2 regions of the Sporosarcina trichiuri genome follow, and region 2 is predicted to be linked to the other one. Evidence: a T-box and tRNA genes for the amino acid it is inferred to sense, from the RefSeq annotation. Region 2 holds a T-box; the other holds one or more tRNA genes.
The links. The T-box of region 2 lies ahead of serS (serine--tRNA ligase). A T-box ahead of a tRNA ligase gene usually reads a tRNA of that ligase, here a tRNA-Ser.

Region 1: it has a tRNA-Ser gene. The T-box ahead of serS (serine--tRNA ligase) is inferred to sense a tRNA for this amino acid. The anticodon was not compared.

What each region holds. Positions count from the first base shown of each region.
Region 1 covers NZ_CP129119.1:591,074-600,770, forward strand. The annotation lists gene cydC (thiol reductant ABC exporter subunit CydC) at 1-380, shown strand, start outside; gene QWT68_RS03245 (DedA family protein) at 712-1,197, opposite strand; gene asd (archaetidylserine decarboxylase) at 1,239-2,015, opposite strand; gene pssA (CDP-diacylglycerol--serine O-phosphatidyltransferase) at 2,061-2,594, shown strand; tRNA gene QWT68_RS03260 (tRNA-Ser) at 2,691-2,781, shown strand; gene QWT68_RS03265 (hemerythrin domain-containing protein) at 2,923-3,354, shown strand; gene recQ (DNA helicase RecQ) at 3,420-5,192, shown strand; gene QWT68_RS03275 (MFS transporter) at 5,271-6,425, opposite strand; gene QWT68_RS03280 (diaminopimelate dehydrogenase) at 6,632-7,618, shown strand; gene QWT68_RS03285 (M42 family metallopeptidase) at 7,696-8,784, shown strand; gene argF (ornithine carbamoyltransferase) at 8,919-9,697, shown strand, end outside.
Region 2 covers NZ_CP129119.1:2,369,153-2,378,849, reverse strand. The annotation lists gene QWT68_RS12035 (serine hydrolase) at 1-653, shown strand, start outside; gene pdxR (MocR-like pyridoxine biosynthesis transcription factor PdxR) at 680-2,092, opposite strand; T-box leader at 2,253-2,467, shown strand; gene serS (serine--tRNA ligase) at 2,538-3,821, shown strand; gene tadA (tRNA adenosine(34) deaminase TadA) at 3,849-4,352, opposite strand; gene QWT68_RS12015 (deoxynucleoside kinase) at 4,487-5,125, shown strand; gene QWT68_RS12010 (deoxynucleoside kinase) at 5,122-5,790, shown strand; gene kynU (kynureninase) at 5,914-7,197, shown strand; gene kynA (tryptophan 2,3-dioxygenase) at 7,215-8,060, shown strand; gene QWT68_RS11995 (sodium-dependent transporter) at 8,086-9,438, shown strand; gene kynB (arylformamidase) at 9,460-9,697, shown strand, end outside.

The sequences.
Region 1 (9,697 bases), 1.3 Mb from region 2:
TCGGTCTCGAGGAATACATCCGCCGTCTGCCGGACGGTCTGCAGACACAGACTGAGGAAGCGGGCCGCCGCTTCTCGGGAGGGGAACGCCAGCGTCTCGCGCTCGCCCGCATTCTGCTGAATGATACGCCGGTCGTCATCGTGGACGAACCATCCGTCGGCCTCGATCCCGAGACAGAGCGTAATCTGATCCGCACGATGCTGGACAGCCTGAAAGGAAAAACGGTCATCTGGATCACCCACCATCTGATGGGGATGGAACTGATGGACCGCATCATTTTCCTGGAAGACGGGCGGATCGCACAGGAAGGCACACACGAGGAGCTGCTTAGGAAATCCGGGCGGTACCACCGGCTCGTTGAACTGGACAGAGGTATATGAAGAAACAGCTGCAGTACACATCAATCAGGACTGATGAGTACTGCAGTTTTTGTTTTATACGGCACTTTCATTAAAGGAGAGTGTGCCGATAATAGAACTTGAAAGAGGGTGGGGAACAAAATCAGTTCATCGATTTAAACAGATAGGGGCAGCAGGGTGCCAGCAATGGAATTTATCGAGCTGAGCTATGCGGGAGCCCGGTGGATGAAAATATTTGTGCCGTCAGCTTAGCAGGGCGACGCTTTCTGGACAGGAATCCGGATTACCCGGCACATGAAAAAAGCCGGCCTGCTGGGTTCAGTGAATCTGCAGGGCGGCTTTTGTACAGTTATCAGAACGGCCAGCCGAAGAGGTAGCCGAGTGAAACACAGAGAATTCCGGAGACGACAGTGCCAAGCGAAGAGAACAGCATGTACCGCTGGACGTTCATGCCGCTGATGCCGGAGAAGCAGCAGACGAAGTGCCGCATGCCGGGGACGAAGAAGCCGAGTGTAACCGTCCAGGAACCGTACCGGCTGAACCAGCGTTCCACCCGGCCGACACGCTTTTCGGATAATCCGATCCATTTCCCGAACCGTTCGATGATCGGCCGTCCGATTTTCTTGCCGATCGTATACGTGACGAGCGTGCCGATGAACACCCCGACAATCGCAATCAGCAGGGCGCTTGCAAGGCTCAGCAGACCGGAAGAAGAAAGGTAGCCAGTAAAGATGATGACGACTTCATCCGGCATCGGCAGACCGAAGATACCAAGTGACAGGAACACGAATACAATGAAATAACCGTATTGGATAATATAGTCTTGCAGCAAACTCATGATATCCCTCTTTTGCCGTTTCTAAGCTGATCAGCGCACATTTACTGCCAATATCCGATCGTCTCGCCCGTCCGGACGGGGCCTGGATGTCCGACCGCCGGCGTGAATGGGGAGTCGCCTGCAGTGAACAGGAGAATCGTCGAGCCGAATGAGAAGAATCCGAAATCTTCCCCTTTGACCGCTTGTTTGTCAGATGAATAGAGCTGTACGGAGTTTACATTAAGAGCACCCACTTTGACAAGTGCCAGTTTGTCGAATTGTGAAGACAGTTCAGTGATCAGGCGGTAATTTGTCTCGAATGGCCGGTCGCCGTGTGTCAGCCCGAAGCCGTTCACCGGATAGGAAACAGTCCCGAGTGCATAGCGGCTGGTGACAGTGCCGTCAGCGGGGTAATGGAAATGATGGTAATCCGCAGGTGACAGGTAGAAGACGAAATACCAGCCGTTTTTATATTGGGATGCCCTCTGTTCATCCATGAAGATTTGATTTATACTGTAGGTATGACCTTTTATTGTAAATTGGTGCCCGTCTTCAACACGGCCGAACGAACTCAGAAAGCCGTCCGCAGGTGAGACGAGTGCTTCCGGCGACGGATCGAACGGTCTGGCACCAGTGCGCAGCCGGCGCGTGAAATAGTGCTGCAGGCTGCCGTAGGAAGTTCGCGGGTGCTCGATTTCGCTTTCATCTATACAATATGCTTTCGAATAGACGGAAATCAGCGGTCTGCTCAGGCGGGAGGCGGAAATTTGCCGCAGCAGTGCGGAAGCAACCGGGCTGCCGGTCAGTTCGACAAATTTTTTCAGCAATCTTTTTTTCATAGGATTCACCATCTTCAGCTAGTATAGAATACAAGGAGGCACAATATGTTTTCATTCAGATATTTTGATTATACTAAAGTGAAGGCACAATTGGCGAATGCCATCACTTTGATCAATTTAAGTTTCGGCGCAATCGCGATTCTGCTCATTTCGAAGGATTTGTCCCATATGAGCCTGGTGTTCATCTTCCTGGCGGCGCTGTTCGACAGGTTCGACGGCATGACCGCCCGGCACTTCCATACGGAATCGGCATTCGGAAAAGAACTGGACTCGCTCAGTGACATCATTTCGTTCGGTGTGGCACCGGCCCTGCTGATCTACCACACGGCACTGTCCGGCATGCTGTGGGTCGGCATCGCGGCGACGATCATCTACATCGCTGCCGGCGCAGTCCGCCTTGCACGCTACAATGTGGAGGAATTTGACGGCTCGTTCCGCGGCATCCCGATCACGGCAGCAGGTGTCATCCTGACCGTTCTCTATTTCGCGATTCCGTACGTCGGCGCTCCGTACTTCGTCATTGCCATGCTCGTTCTGTCCTATGCGATGGTGAGCAACGTGAAAATCGCGAAGATGTAAGGAGCAGTCTCCCTGTGCCGCAGAAAATTTTGCGGAACGGGGATTTTTTTATTGTCGGCTGCTTTTTGTTTGTGATATACTATATCTCGTTCTGATGGAGACGTACCCAAGAGGCTGAAGGGGGCTGACTCGAAATCAGCTAGGGCGTGCAAGCGCCGCGGGGGTTCAAATCCTCTCGTCTCCGCCATACATACCGAAAACCGCCGCTGCTCTGTGCAGCCGGCGGTTTTCTGCTTTTCCGGCTGCCGTCCGTATGCCGTGTCCGTTTCTTTCTGGGCCCGTATCTGGTATTCTAATACTAGACAATACGATTGAAAGGGTGGAGACAATGGCAGGTCCGGCACTGAAACAGCTGCAGTCCCACAGGGCGATCCACGAAGGCGGCTTATCCGGCGCAGTCGGCAAGACGGAGATGCTGATCGAGTTCCTCCAGCAGGGCGATCAGAAGAATGCGGAGCGCGCTGCGGACGATCTGATCGATTATTGGAAGACACGTGTGATCAGCCATGCGGATGCGGAAGAGGAAGGGTTCTATCTGGAAATCAAGGAAGAGGATCCTTCACTCGAAAAGGCAGTGACCCAGCTGACGCGCGATCATGACATCATGCGCCTGGTCGTGGCGGATATCGAGCAGCTGAAGGAGACGGAAGGGATCAGCCCGACGGTCCTGCAGAAATTCTACGCGCTTCTCGTCGTCAATGAACTGCACAGCCGCGAAGAAGAGCGGCTGCTGTTCGAGGAGAATAATCCCGGGAGCTGACAGACAGTCGACAGCACGCCATTCGTCCGATGAATGGCGTGTTTTGAACGGAAGGAGGTCATAGGATGATGGAGCAGGCGCTCGGCGTACTCGAAGAGAAATTCGGCTACCCCTCGTTCAGGGCAGGCCAGGAACAGGTCATCCAGCTCGTCATGGACGGCTCGGACGCCCTTTGTGTCATGCCGACCGGCGGCGGTAAATCACTGTGCTACCAAGTGCCGGCCATGCTGATGGAAGGGACGGTCCTCGTAATATCCCCACTCATCTCACTCATGAAAGACCAGGTGGATGCCCTCTGGCAGCTCGGCATCCCGGCTGCATACATCAACAGCACACTGTCCACGGAAGAATACTTCGGTACGCTAGAGAACGCGCGGGACGGCCACTACAAACTGCTGTACATCGCACCTGAGCGGCTTGAATCCGAGTCGTTCATGCGTGAGCTCGGCCGCATGAAAGTGCCGATGATCGCCATCGACGAAGCCCACTGCATCTCGCAATGGGGACACGATTTCCGGCCGAGCTACCGCAATATCAGCCGGGTGCTTAATTGTTTCGATGAAAAACCGGTCTTGCTTGCCCTCACGGCAACAGCGACACCGACCGTACGGGAAGACATCCGCGAACAGCTCGGCATTCCGCAGGAACAGACGGTGCTGACCGGCTTCGAGAGGGGCAACCTGACGTTCACGGTCGTGAAAGGCGAGAACCGCGAGAAGTTCATCAAGGACTACGTCAGCAAGAACAAGGACGAAGCCGGCATCATCTACGCGGCAACGCGGAAAGCGGTCGAAAGTGTGCACGATCAGCTCGCACGCAGCGGTGTCGCGGTCGCCAAATACCACGGCGGCATGGACGATTATGAACGGCAGCGCGAACAGGACCGGTTCCTGAATGACGAAGCATCCGTCATGGTGGCGACGAACGCGTTCGGCATGGGAATCGACAAATCCAATATCCGCTACGTCATCCACTACCAGATGCCGAAGAACATGGAGAGCTACTACCAGGAAGCCGGGCGTGCCGGGCGGGACGGACTCGACAGCGAGTGCATCCTGCTGTTCGCCTCCCAGGACATCCAGACGCAGCGGTTCCTGATCGAGCAGTCGCAGGATCCGTCGCGCATGCGTTCAGAAACCGAGAAACTGCAGGGGATGATTGACTACTGCCATACGGAGGACTGTCTCCAGCAGTACATCATCACCTACTTCGGCGAACAGGAACCGCCGCCGTGCGGACGCTGTGCGAACTGTACGGATACCCGCGAGCAGCTCGACGTCACACTCGATGCCCAGAAAGTGCTGTCCTGCGTCATCCGTATGGGGCAGCGGTTCGGCAAGACGATGATCGCCCAGGTGCTGACAGGCTCCCGCAACAAGAAACTGCTCGAGTTCCGGTTCGACGAACTGTCGACATACGGACTCATGAAAGGGAAGAATGCCAAAGAAGTGGCGGATTTCATAGAGTTCCTCATTTCGGCGAACTGCCTGTCCGTCGAGAACGGCCAGTTCCCGACCATCCAAGTGGCGGAACGGGGGAAAGACGTTCTTCTCGGTAAAGAGAAGATCGGGCGGAAAGGATCGTTCGTGACGAAACAGCTGACCGAAGATGACCCGCTGTTCGAGCGGCTGCGCCAGCTGCGCCGCACACTCGCCCAGGAAGCGGGCGTTCCGCCATTCGTCATCTTCTCGGACAAGACCCTGAAGGACATGGCCGCAAAGAAACCGCGGACAGCGGACGAATTCCTCGATGTCAACGGGGTCGGCCAGAGCAAACTCGAATCATACGGCGAAGTGTTCATCACAGAAATCGAGTCGTTCGGTCTCCAGGAAGCCTGACTGTATAAGTGAATGCATGCAAAAACCGCAAGCCTTGGCTCAATAGCTCAGGGCTTGCGGTTTTTGCATGTTGTCCAGTCAGGGCCGGACAGGGGACGACTGCTTACGCATCAGGCCGTAGATCGTGTAGACAGCGACGATCAGCAGCACGATGCCCGTAACGATGAACGCGGAGCGGTACTCGAGATCGAGCGCACCGATGACGTAGGAGCCCGCCACGACACCCATCGAGAAGAACGCATAGAAATAGCCATACGCCCGGCCGCGGGACGCGGGACTCGAGGAATCGATCAGCAGGGAGTTGATGGACGGGAACAGGAACGCGAACCCGACGCCATAGACGGACATCGTGCCGAACAGGCTGGCCAGATCATCCGCACCGCTCAGCAGCAGCATGCTGACGCCCATGAGCGAGATCCCGAACGCCAGCGTGATCATCGGACGCACACGGTCGAAGATCCGGTTGATCGGCAGCAGGAACACGAGAATGGCGATCACGCCAAACGTGCTCAGCAGCATCCCGGTCGTTTTCGTCTCGAACCCGAGCGCCTCGACTTTGAGCGGCAGGATGAGCGCAAGCACCCCCTGTGAGAACATGAGGAAGAAGGCGCCGGCAAACGCCCGCTGGATTCCCCTGTTGCGGAACAGTCCCCGGACTTCCTTGCTGTCCGGCTTCGCTGATGGCTTCTTTCCGCGCTTAAACGTCCTCAGGAAGACGATTGCGCATGCTGCCAGGATTACCATGATGACCCCGTTGATGAGCATGATGCCGGGCGTCGTGATCTTTGAAGATATGATCCCGCTGTACGCGGGCCCGGCAATGGCGGCCAGGCCGACGAACGCACCGGAAATTGCTGTACTCTTGCCGCGCTTTTCAGGTTCCGCCCGGTTTGCGAGGAACGTGAACGCCGCCGGGATGATCAGACCGTTCGTGAATCCATGGACAAACCGGATGGCAACGAGCAGCCACGGCGCATGCACCGCCGAATACAGGCTGAGGGAGACCGCGTTCATGAACAGACCGATCAGCAGGATCAGAAACGGCCCGCGCCGATCGGTGATGAATCCCGAAAAGATGTTGCCGAAGACATTTGCGAGCGAATATGTACCGACGACCAGGCCGGCGATGAACGTCGTCGCGCCGAGGGACAGCGCGAACGGACTCATGATCGGCAGCTGGGAAAACAGATCGAAAAAGGAGAAGAACACGATCAGGTAGACAAAAAAACGCATACGAACGCCTCGTTTCAAATAATCATGTATCCAGTCCATTTTAGCATGCCCGCTATGTATTTCAACGGAACGGGGCCTCCTCCGGCGTGCAGGTGGATGAATTGTGACGGAATGATGAGGGAAGGGTCGGCCGGAAGAAAATATGGCAATCCGGCCGAAGAAGATGTAAAATAACGAATTATAAAAAAGGGGATGGGGATGAGGTCATGGTAAACGCAATACGCATCGGCATCGCAGGGTACGGCAATTTAGGAAAAGGCGTGGCGCATGCAGTTGCCCAACAGCCGGATATGGTTTGTGCCGGAATCTTCACACGCCGGCCGGCGGCATCGATCGAGCCGGTGAACAATAAAGTACCTGTCTATCCTATGGATGCAATCGAGCAATATGCCGACAAGATCGATGTCATGGTCCTTTGCGGAGGGTCGCGGTCCGATCTGCCTGAACAGGGCCCGGCACTCGCCAAGTGGTTCACGACTGTCGACAGTTACGACACACATGCCAAAATACCGGAATACTACGCTGCACTCGATGACGCGGCATCGGCAGCCGGCACGACCGCTGTCCTGTCCGTCGGCTGGGATCCCGGCCTGTTCTCCATCAACCGTCTGTACGGGGAGACGGTGCTCGCAGACGGGGCGACGTATACGTTCTGGGGCAAAGGGCTGAGCCAGGGACACTCCGATGCAGTGCGCCGCGTCGAAGGCGTCTCGCAGGCTGTACAATATACGATTCCATCGGAGGAAGCGATCGCAAAAGTGCGGGCAGGCGGGGCGCCTGAACTGACGACAGGCGAAAAGCATACGCGGGAGTGTTATGTCGTCCTTGAAGAAGGCACCGATGCAGCGAAAGTCGAGGAAGCGATCGTCACCATGCCCGATTACTTCGCGGATTACTCGACGACTGTGCATTTTATCACAGCGGAAGAGCTGGCGGCAGAACACAGCGCCATGCCGCACGGTGGATTCGTCATCCGGTGCGGAAACACCGGCGCCGGAAGCCGCCAGGTGATGGAATACTCCCTGACGCTCGACAGCAATCCGGAATTTACGTCGAGTGTCCTGACCGCCTATGCACGCGCAGCGCATAAGCTGTCCAGGAGCGGCCAGCACGGAGCGAAGACGGTATTCGATATCGCACCCGGCCTGCTGTCACCGAAAGATCCGGCACAGCTGCGGAAAGAATTGCTGTAAGCGCACACACCAAACTTTGATTATATGAAAATTTGTATTATACTAGCAGTATCTTTTTACTTAGGGGGACGAAAGAGTTGGCGAAACTGGATGAAACACTGACAATGCTGAAAGACTTAACGGATGCAAAAGGGATCGGCGGCAACGAACGTGAACCGCGCGACGTCATGAAGCGCTACATCGAACCGTATGCCGATGAAATCGACCAGGACGGACTCGGTTCCCTGATCGCGAAGCAGACAGGCGAGACGGACGGCCCGAAAATCATGGTTGCAGGCCACTTGGATGAAGTCGGCTTCATGATCACCCGGATCGACGAAAAAGGGTTCCTCAGCTTCCAGACGGTCGGCGGCTGGTGGTCGCAGGTCATGCTCGCACAGCGTGTAACGATCGTGACGCGCAAAGGGGATACGGTCACAGGCGTGATCGGTTCGAAGCCGCCGCATATCCTGTCGCCGGAAGCGCGCAAGAAGCCGGTCGACATCAAGGATATGTTCATCGATATCGGTGCATCTTCGCGCGAGGAAGCGGCAGAGTGGGGCGTGGCTCCCGGGGACATGGTCGTACCGTATTTCGAATTCACGGTCATGAACAATGAGAAGTACCTGCTCGCAAAAGCATGGGATAACCGGATCGGCTGTGCCATCGCGATCGACGTCATGAAGGCGCTGAAAGAGGAAGGGCATCCGAACACGCTGTTCAGCGTCGGAGCGGTACAGGAGGAAGTCGGCCTGCGCGGAGCAGGCACGGCCGCCACGAAAATCAAGCCCGATATCGGCTTTGCGGTCGATGTTGGCATTGCCGGCGACACACCAGGGGTATCCGTCAAAGAGGCGGCTTCCAAAATGGGGGACGGCCCGCAGATCATCCTCTATGATGCGTCCATGGTCGGACACAAAGGGCTGCGCGATTTCGTCGTCGATACAGCCGAAGAGAACGGAATCCCGTACCAGTTCGACGCCATAGCAGGCGGCGGCACGGATGCAGGCTCCATCCACTTGAGCGGCAATGGGGTTCCGTCGATCGCCATCACGATCGCAACCCGCTACATCCACAGCCATGCAGCGATGCTCCACCGGGATGACTACGAGAATGCAGTGAAATTGCTGACGGCCGTCATCAAAAAGCTCGACAAAGATACGGTCATGAAGATTACAGCTGAATAATAAAGGGAAGAGACAGATTGTGAGAGCGATCTGTCTTTTTCATATACAGGAATGTATAAAAATACAGTTGACTTTATATTTATTCATACTTATACTGGGAACAACGAATCTTACACATGGAGGATGATGCGATCATGACAAGCCCATTGGAGATGAAATACACAGAGAAGAAACTGAAAGGCATGGACTTTTTGACCGTCACCGATTTCACTGCGGATGATCTCTATTACTTGCTGGACAAAGCCGTCAAGATGAAGAAAGATTTCGAAGCAGGCAAGGGAAGTCAGCCGCTTGCAGGCAAGACGCTCGGCATGGTGTTCGAGAAGAATTCCACACGCACACGAATTTCGTTCGATGTCGGCATGAACCAGCTTGGCGGACACTCACTCATGATGAATCCGAACGACCTGCAAATCGGCCGCGGCGAAACGATTGCAGACACTGCGAAAGTGTTTTCGGAATACTTGGATGCCGTCATGATCCGTGCAAATTCACATGACATGGTGAAGGAATTTGCGGAGAATGCGGATATCCCGGTCATCAATGGGCTCACAGATAAGTTCCACCCATGCCAAGCGCTTGCGGATCTGCTGACGATGCTCGAAGTGAAAGGCAAACTGGCCGGTCTGAAGGCAGCGTATATCGGGGACGGCAATAACGTCGCGCACTCCCTTCTGCTTGCCTGTGCAAAGATGGGCATCGATACGGCGATCGCGACACCTGCCGGCTACGAAATGGATACGGACGTCGCACAGGAAGTCGAACAGGAGGCGAAAGAAGCCGGCGCTGTGTTCACGCAGACAACCGATCCAGCAGAAGCAGCAGCGGATGCCGATTTCCTCTATACCGATGTTTGGGTCAGCATGGGGGAGGACAGTGAGAAGGAAGCGCGCCTAAAAGCGTTCGAAGGGTA
Region 2 (9,697 bases):
AGATGGACAACTGGAACTTCATGCTTCCTGGTTTCGTGTATGCCTATGAAGGTGTTGACGGCCTGAAGACCGGAACGACTGAATTTGCCGGCTACTGCTTCACCGGGACTGCGATGCGCGACGGCAAGCGGGTCATCGCGGTTGTCATGAATGCGGTCGATAAGAACGGCAAAGGGTCATACGGAGCCCGTTTTGAAGCGGCGCGCTCGATGTTCGATTATGGGTTCAGCCAGTTCTCCGAAGTGGAATTCGTGCCGGAAGGGTACCAGTTCAAAGGCAAGGAAACCCTCCCTGTCCTGAAAGGGAAAGAGAAAGAAGCTGCAATTGAAGTGAAGGAACCGATCACAATGATGGTGAAAACGAGTGAGAAGGATCAGTATGAACCGAAGCTCGTCATCGACAAGAAAAAGCTGAAAGATGGTTCACTGGAAGCCCCTGTCAAGAAAGGCACGGTCATCGGTCATGTGGAACTCGTGAAGAAAGACGGTTCCGAAGACTATGGCTATGTCGACGGCACGGATGCAGGCGCTGAAGTCGTCACGAAAGAGGCGGTCGAGAAGGCCGGCTGGTTCTCCCTTGCGATGGGCGGAATCGGGCATTTCTTCTCGGGTCTCTGGGACAGTGCCAGCGGGTTCGTCAAAGGCCTGTTTTAACAGATGAAAAAGGAACAGCTGCAGAGTCATTCTGCGCTGTTCCTTTTTTTGATGGTCCAGGCGGCCATGAGCCGCCGGACACCTTCTGTGATCTGTTGATCCGTCAAACCGCCGAATCCGAGCAGGAAGGCGGGAGATCCAGAGGATGCGCCCGACCGGTAGCTGTCCAGGCGGTAGACCCGCACATCGGCCTGCAGTGCAGCTTCGGCAAGTTCCTCTTCCGACCGATCGAGTGCAAGTGTGACAATGATATGCATGCCGGCCTCATCCCCTGAATAGGTGACTGCCGGTTGATAGGGGGCAAGCTGCTCGAGCAGCAGCTGCAGCTTTTTCCGATACAGCTTCCGCATGCGGTTCAGATGCCGGGCGAACTGTCCGTCCGCCATGAACCGGGCGAGCATATGCTGATCGATCCGCGGGACGGTGGATGCATAATGGATGAACGCGCCGCGGTACAGGTCGAGGAGCGGTTTTGGCAGCACCATATAGGCGATCCGCAGTGAGGGCATAAGAGACTTCGAAAACGTACTCAGATAGATGACATGGTCCCCGCGGTCCATACCATGAAGGGCTGGGATCGGCCGTCCGGCATAGCGGAATTCCCCATCGTAATCGTCCTCGATGATGTACCGGTCCGGATGCCCTGCCGCCCAGTTCAGCAATGCTGCCCGGCGTGGCGCTGACAGCACAGTGCCTGTTGGGAACTGATGTGACGGCGTGACATACGCCGCAGTCGCCGGCGACTGAAGGAGACGGTCCGTGTCCATCCCTTCCGCGTCTACGGGAATGGGGATGGCCCTTCGCTGCCCCTGGTCGAACACATGGTGGCTGAGCGGGTAGCCCGGGTCCTCGACGGCATAGACAGCGCCGTCCCCGAGGATCCGGATGATGAGCGGGATGAGCTGCTCGGTTCCGGAACCGACGATGATCTGATCCGGGTCACAGATGACCCCGCGGGAATGATATAAGTAGGTCGCAATTTCGGCACGCAGTTCGGCGTCACCGTGCGGGTCGCCGAGCTGCAGCAGGTGCGCCGCCTGCTCATCGATGACATCTTTTGCGGCTTTCCGCCATTTTTTGAACGGGAACGACTCGGTGTCCACCATTCCGGGAGAGAAATCAATTTCCGCCTTCCGCGACATCGAGACCGGTGTCCCGGTATAAGCGGCGGGCTCGGTATACGCCAGTTCTTCGATATCCTGGACGTAATAGCCGCTGCGCGGGACGGCGGTGATATAGCCTTCGGCAGTCAGCTGGCCGTATGCCAGTTCGATGGTCGTCTGACTGACCGCGAGAAATTCGCTCAGCTTGCGTTTTGACGGCAGTTTCTTTCCGACCGGTACACGCTGTTCCGTAATATCGCGCTTCATCTGCCGGTAAATCTGTTCATACAGCGGCAGTTCGTGTGATTTGTCCAAGGCAATCAGCCATTCTTCCATCGGTCCCCTCCGTTTCTGACCTGCATCAGGAGTGTAGAAAATCAATAACAGGACAGGTCATAGGGCCAGTATACCGCAAGCGGTCCAGACGTCCAGGAGGAACCGTCAGTGCACTTGCCAAACAGGCGGCCTTATAGTACAGTAAAGGTACTTTCATACACTAAACACGATGAGGGGAAGCAGTAGCAGATCTGTTTTCGACCAGAGAGCCGGCGGGTGGTGCAAGCCGGCGGAAACGACTGTGAATCCGTCCCTGAGCAGCCGGGCTGAACTTGAAGTAGGCCTGCGCCGGCACCGGAGCCGTTACCGTCCTGGAGTGGATCAGCTTTGTGCTGGTTAAACTGGGTGGTACCGCGGGTAGTTCTCGTCCCTGATGTCAGGGGATGGAGGGCTTTTTTTATGCCCGGAAACCGGGGAATCGTGACCAATCGAAGGAGGAATTCAAATGCTGGACAGGAAAGTATTGCGGACGGATTTTGAAGGTGTGAAACAGAAATTAGCGAAACGCGGGGAGGATATTTCGGAACTGGACCGGTTCCCGGAGCTCGATGAAAAACGCCGCGAGCTGCTGGCGAAAGTGGAAGCACTGAAGGCGGAGCGCAACGAAGTATCCCAGCAGGTCGCGGAGATGAAGCGCAACAAGCAGGACGCTGATGAGCTCGTACTGAGGATGCGGAAGGTCGGCGAGGACATCAAAGCGTACGACAACGAACTGCATGAGATCGAAGAGCAGCTTGACTATGTGCTCATGCGCATCCCGAACATCCCGCATGAAAGCGTCCCGATGGGCGACAGCGAAGACGACAACGTGGAAGTGCGCAAGTGGGGCGAGACACCGGAGTTCAGCTTCGAACCGAAACCGCACTGGGAAATCGGGACAGGACTCCAGATCCTCGATTTTGAACGGGCTGCGAAAGTGACAGGCAGCCGGTTCGTCTTCTATCGCGGACTTGGTGCACGTCTCGAGCGTGCCCTCATCAACTTCATGATGGATCTGCATCAGGAGGAGCACGGCTATGAGGAGATGCTGCCGCCGTACCTCGTGAACCGTGCGAGCCTGACGGGAACGGGCCAGCTGCCGAAATTCGAGGAGGATGCATTTCTGATTCCGGAAGAAGATTATTTCCTCATCCCGACGTCTGAAGTGCCGGTGACGAACTTCTACCGCGATGAAATCCTGCCGGCGGACATGCTGCCGAAGGCGTTCGCTGCGTACAGCACGAACTTCCGCTCGGAAGCGGGTTCAGCGGGACGTGACACACGCGGGCTCATCCGTCAGCACCAGTTCAACAAAGTGGAACTGGTGCGTTTCGTCAACCCTGACAACTCGTATGATGAACTCGAGAAACTTACAGGGCATGCGGAGAAAGTTCTGCAGCTTCTGGAACTGCCATACCGTGTGCTGAAGATGTGCACAGCGGACCTCGGCTTCACTGCGGCGAAGAAGTACGACATCGAAGTATGGATCCCGACGCAGAACGTGTATCGCGAGATCTCGTCTTGTTCGAACTTCGAGGACTTCCAGGCGCGCCGGGCGAACATCCGGTTCCGCCGCGAAAAAGGCGGCAAGCCGGAGTACGTCCATACGCTGAACGGCAGCGGGCTGGCAGTCGGCCGAACCGTTGCGGCATTGCTTGAAAACAACCAGCAGGAAGACGGCTCGGTCCGGATTCCGGAAGTGCTGCGTCCGTATATGGGCGGCCGGGAATTCATCACACCGGCAGAATAAGACAACTGGAAAAAGCGGCAGGGGAAGTCATTCGGCTTCCTCTGCCGCTTTTCGTTTGGCCGCTTTTTTCTTTGCACGCAGGCTGCGGAAAAACCCAGAGAGCAGGGTACCGCAAGCCTCGCCCAGCACACCTTCCCGGACGGTGCATTCGTGGTTGAACCGGGGGTCGTTCAGCAGCCGGTACAGCGTGTCCACACAGCCTGCCTTCGGATCGCGCGCCCCGTAAACGACGGTCGGGATGCGCGACTGCAGGATGGCTCCTGCACACATCGGGCAGGGCTCGAGTGTCACATACAATTCCGTCTCCTCGAGCCGCCAGCTGCCGATCACCGCGCAGGCCTGCTCGATCGCGGACAGTTCCGCATGCGTCACGGCGTTCTGCGTCGTCTCCCGCAGATTGTGCGCCCGGGCGATCACTTCACCGTGGTGGACAATCACCGCACCGATCGGCACTTCACCGATCGCTTCCGCCTTCATCGCTTCCTCGATTGCGAGCCCCATGAAATGCTCGTCTCGTTCCTGCATATTCATCGACATCGCTCCTTACCTTCAGTGTAGCACGGACAGGTGAAAATGTTCCACGTGGAAAAAATGTCACACCCTGTTCCCATCCGCTTGTGATACACTGAAAGGACGACAGTAACTGAAAGACAGGAGCGTTAGTCATGACCATTCCGTTCATCGCGGTGGAAGGGCCGATCGGTGTCGGCAAGTCCACGTTATCGAAGGCGATTTCCGATACACAGCAGTTCCATCTGCTCATGGAGATTGTAGACGAAAACCCGTTTCTCAATAAATTCTACGACGATATAGCAGAGTGGAGCTTCCAGACGGAAATGTTCTTCCTCTGCAACCGGTACAAGCAGCTCGGCGACATCCAGAAGCATTACTTGGCGGCCGGAAAACCGGTTGTCGCCGATTATCATATCTTCAAGAACCTTATTTTTGCAAAACGCAGTCTCTCCGACAGCGATTATGCGAAATACGAACAGATCTACAGCATCTTGACAGCAGGGATGCCGGTGCCGAATGTCATCGTCTATCTGCATGCGAGTCTCGAGACACTTATGAAGCGCATCGCCATGCGTGGCCGCGACTACGAGCGCGGCATGGACCCGGCCTACCTGCGCCGGCTGTCCGCGGACTATGAGACGTTCATCGATGAATTCGAACAGCAGCATCCGGACATCCCCGTACTCCGTTTCAATGGCGATGAACTCGATTTCGTCGCCAATTCCCGTGACCGTGACTATATCCTGAACGCTGTACAGGCAGCAATCCAGAAAGAAGGCGTCAACCCATGAACCTACGAGAAAAATACGGCATTCCGCAAAATGCGGTCATCACGATCGCCGGGACAGTCGGCGTCGGCAAATCGACGATGACCACCGCGCTTGCGGAAGCGCTCGGTTTCCGGACTTCATTCGAAAAGGTCGATCAGAACCCATACTTGGACAAGTTCTACGAGGACTTCAAGAAGTGGAGTTTCCACCTGCAGATCTATTTCCTTGCCGAGCGGTTCAAGGAACAGAAACGTATCTTCGAATACGGCGGCGGCTTCATACAGGACCGTTCCATCTACGAAGACACGGGCATCTTCGCCCGCATGCATATGGAAGAAGGCACGATGGATCCGGTCGATTACGAGACGTATACGAACCTGTTCGACGCGATGGTGATGACACCGTACTTCCCACACCCCGATCTGCTCATCTACCTGGAAGGGCCGATCGACTGCATCATCGACCGCATCCATGAGCGCGGCCGGGAAATGGAGCAGGAGACACCGACCAGCTACTGGGAGGAGATGCACGCCCGCTACGAGACGTGGATCGATTCCTTCAGCGCCTGCCCGGTACTGCGTCTTGACATCAACGACTACGACCTGCTGACCAATGCGCACGAAGTGGAACTGATCGTCGAGAAGATCGGCGGCATCCTGACGAAAACAGCAGCTCTGCGCGGCTGATCAAAGCCCTTTCCCTCCAGCTTTCGAGCTGCCGGGAAAGGGTTTTCCCGTTCTCCGGAGAAAGAAAGAAGAGTGCAACTGTACTGGACATCATGAATTCTGCAAACAAAGGAGCGGATCATTATGACAACATCGACTCTCAATACACCTGACTACGCGGCCCAGCTGGAGGCGCGCTATGCCGCCGCCAGCCGGCGGGACGAATTTTACATACAGGACGGCACCATCTATTTCGACGGCAACTCCCTCGGCCTGTTGTCCAAGCGGGCGGAATCTTCACTGCTTGCGGTGCTCGACACATGGAAGCGGCATGGCATCGACGGCTGGACGCAGGGGGAGCGGCCGTGGTTCCATCTGTCTGAACAGATCGGCGCGATGATGGCCCCATTAATCGGCGCAAATCCGTCCTCGGTCATTGCGACAGGCTCGACAACGTCCAACCTTCACCAGCTGCTCGCGACGTTCTTCAAGCCGGCGGACGGGCGTACGAAGATCCTGGCCGATGAACTGAACTTCCCGACGGATCTGTACGCGATCCAGAGCCAGCTGCGGCTGCATGGGCTCGATCCGGAGGAACACCTCATCCGCGTGGAAAGCCGGGACGGCCAGACACTGAAGACGGAGGACATCATCGAGACGATGACGGACGACACGGCGATCGTCATCCTGTCAGGTGTACTGTACCGAAGCGGTCAGGTGCTCGACATGGAACGCATCACAAAAGCGGCCCATGACCGCGGCATCCTCGCCGGCTATGACCTGTGCCACTCGATCGGCTCGGTGCCGCATCACCTCGACGACTGGGGCGCGGACTTCGCCTTCTGGTGCAATTACAAACATCTGAACGGCGGACCGGGCGCAACGGGCGGCTTGTACGTCAACGAACGCCATTTCGGCACAGCGCCGGGTCTCGCCGGCTGGTTCGGTTCCGACAAGGAGCGGCAGTTCGACATGGAGCATACGTTCACACCCGCCGCGGACGCCGGCGCGCTCCAGATGGGGACCCCGCATCTGCTCAGTTCAGCGCCGCTCATCGGCTCTTTGGAACTTCTGGATGAAGTCGGGATTCCGGCGATCCGGGAACGGTCGCTCGCCCTGACAGGCTACCTGCTGGATCTCGTGAATACGGAACTCGGAGATTACGGATTCACCGCAGCGAGTCCGGCTGACGCCGCGGAACGGGGAGGGCATGTGTTCCTCGTCCACCCGGAAGCAGCACGCATCTGCAAGGCGCTGAAAGCGAACGGACTCATCCCGGACTTCCGGGCGCCGAACGGCATCCGGCTCGCACCGGTCGCTTTGTATAACACGTTCGAAGAGGTCCGGCAGGCGGTCTTGCTGCTGAAACGGATCATGGTTGAAGAACAGTACAAGCAGTTCGAAAACAAACGGGACGTGGTCGCATGACGGAAAGGGGTGCAGGGATGAACAAAGGGATATCCGATCTGAATCTCGACCATGAAGCGATCCATACGGACTTCAAGAAGGACATGACCTACGGGGAATACTTGAATCTCGACAAGATCCTGTCGGCGCAGGAACGGCTGTCAGGCCACCACGACGAAATGCTATTTATTATTATCCATCAAGTAAGCGAGCTGTGGATGAAGCTCACGCTGCACGAACTGACGGCAGCCATCTCGGCGATCGATGCCGGGGAGATGCAGTCGGCGTTCAAGAAACTCGCGCGCGTGACGAAGATCCAGTCGCAGATCATCCAGGCATGGGATGTGCTGTCGACGATGACACCGGCAGAGTACCTCGAATTCCGGGACGATCTCGGCAAAGCCTCCGGGTTCCAGTCGTACCAATATCGGCTCATCGAGTTCGCCCTCGGGTACAAGTCGCCGCATATCCTGAAAATCTATGAAAAGGATCCGGACGTGCATGCGATGCTCGAAACGGCGCTCGCCCAGCCGAGCCTGTATGACGTCGCCATCCGGGCGCTCAGCCGGGCCGGTCTGCCGATCAACCCCGAGCTGCTCGACCGGGACTTCCGTAAGACGTACGAGGGGGATCCAACGGTGGCGGCCGCCTGGGAGACGGTGTACCGGGACGTCGAGACCTACTGGGACCTGTACCAGCTCGCGGAGAAGCTCGTCGACGTGGAGGACTGGCTGCAGCAGTGGCGGTTCCGTCACATGAAGACCGTTGAGCGGATCATCGGCTTCAAGACAGGCACCGGGGGTTCGTCCGGCGTGAACTACTTGCGCCACGTCCTCGACCACCGGTTCTTCCCGGAGCTGTGGGAGCTGCGGACATCTTTGTAACTGGTAAATGAAAAGGAGGCGGACTATGGAAACACGCAAGAAAACCGACCAGTGGTCATCGAAACTCGGATTCATCCTATCTTCCGCCGGTGCGGCGATCGGCCTCGGCGCCATCTGGAAGTTTCCGTACGTGACAGGCATGAGCGGCGGGGGCGCGTTCTTCCTGCTGTTCGTCCTCTTCACGCTCGTCATCGGGCTGCCGATGCTGCTGTCGGAGTTCATCATCGGGCGGGGGACCGGCAAAGAAGCCATCAGTGCCTATAAACAGCTCGCCCCGCGCAGCTGGTGGGTCTGGACGGGCCGGCTCGGCGTGCTTGGATGCTTCCTGCTGCTGTCGTTCTACAGTGTCGTCGGCGGCTGGGTGCTCGTCTACAGCGGACTGTCCATTCCGGGGCGCATCATCGGCGAAGGCGCGGATTACGGTGCGCTGTTCGGCTCGGTCACCGGCTCCGCCGCCATCACCCTCATCGGCCTGCTGCTGTTCACGCTCATCAATGTGCTCGTCGTTTCGACAGGCATCCAGAACGGCATCGAGCGGGCGAACAAATTCATGATGCCGCTGCTGTTCCTGTTCTTCCTCATCCTTGTCGTGCGGTCGCTGACACTCGACGGGGCGATGGAAGGCGTGAAATTCTTCCTGTCGCCCGATTTCTCGAAACTGAATGCGGAAGCCGTACTGTATGCCCTCGGGCAGTCGTTCTTCTCACTTGCGGTCGGCTTCTCGTGCATGGTGACGTACAGTTCGTATTTGAAGAAGGACGTCAGCCTGCGGTCGTCCGCCGGCTCCGTCGTCGGCATGAACATCTTCGTCTCACTGCTCGCGGGTCTTGCGATCTTCCCGGTCGTGTTCTCGTTCGGCATGCAGCCGGACGAAGGACCGGGGCTGCTGTTCATGGTGCTTCCGGAAGTGTTCGGGCAGATGCCCTTCGGCGAACTGTTCCTCGCACTGTTCCTGCTGCTGTTCCTGTTCGCGACGCTGACGTCGTCGTTCAGCCTGTTCGAAATCATAGTTGCAGCGCTGACAGCGAACGGCAGACGCACAAGGAAGGCCGTCACCTGGCTGACCGGGCTGATCGTCTTCCTTGCGGCAATTCCATCCGCACTGTCGTCGAGTGCGCTGTCGTGGTTCACGCTGTTCGGCAAAAGTGTCTTCGACAATACGGATTATCTCGTCAGCAACATCATGCTGCCGCTCGGCAACCTGCTGATCGCGCTGTTCATCATCCACCGCATGGACCGGGCGCTCGTCGAGAGGGAGTTCAATCTGAGTGCAACCGCCTCTCCCGGCCTGTTCAAGCTGTGGAAGGTGCTCATGACGATCGTTGTGCCGCTCGTCATTGCTGTCGTGTTTCTGACCGGCCTGTCGGTGGAAGGATAAGAGAAGGAGAGGGTGATAGGAATGAACGTCAAAGAATGGATCGATATCACGCAGCCGCTCAGCAATGACATCGCCGAGTGGCCGGGCGATACACCGTTTCACTACGAGCTGTCGTTCACGAAAGAACAGACAGGCTCCGTCAATATCGGCCAGCTGACGATGAGCGTCCATACCGGCACGCACATCGATGCCCCGTTCCATTACGATGAACACGGCAAGAAGGTGCATGAGCTCGACCTCGGCCTGTACATGGGGCCGG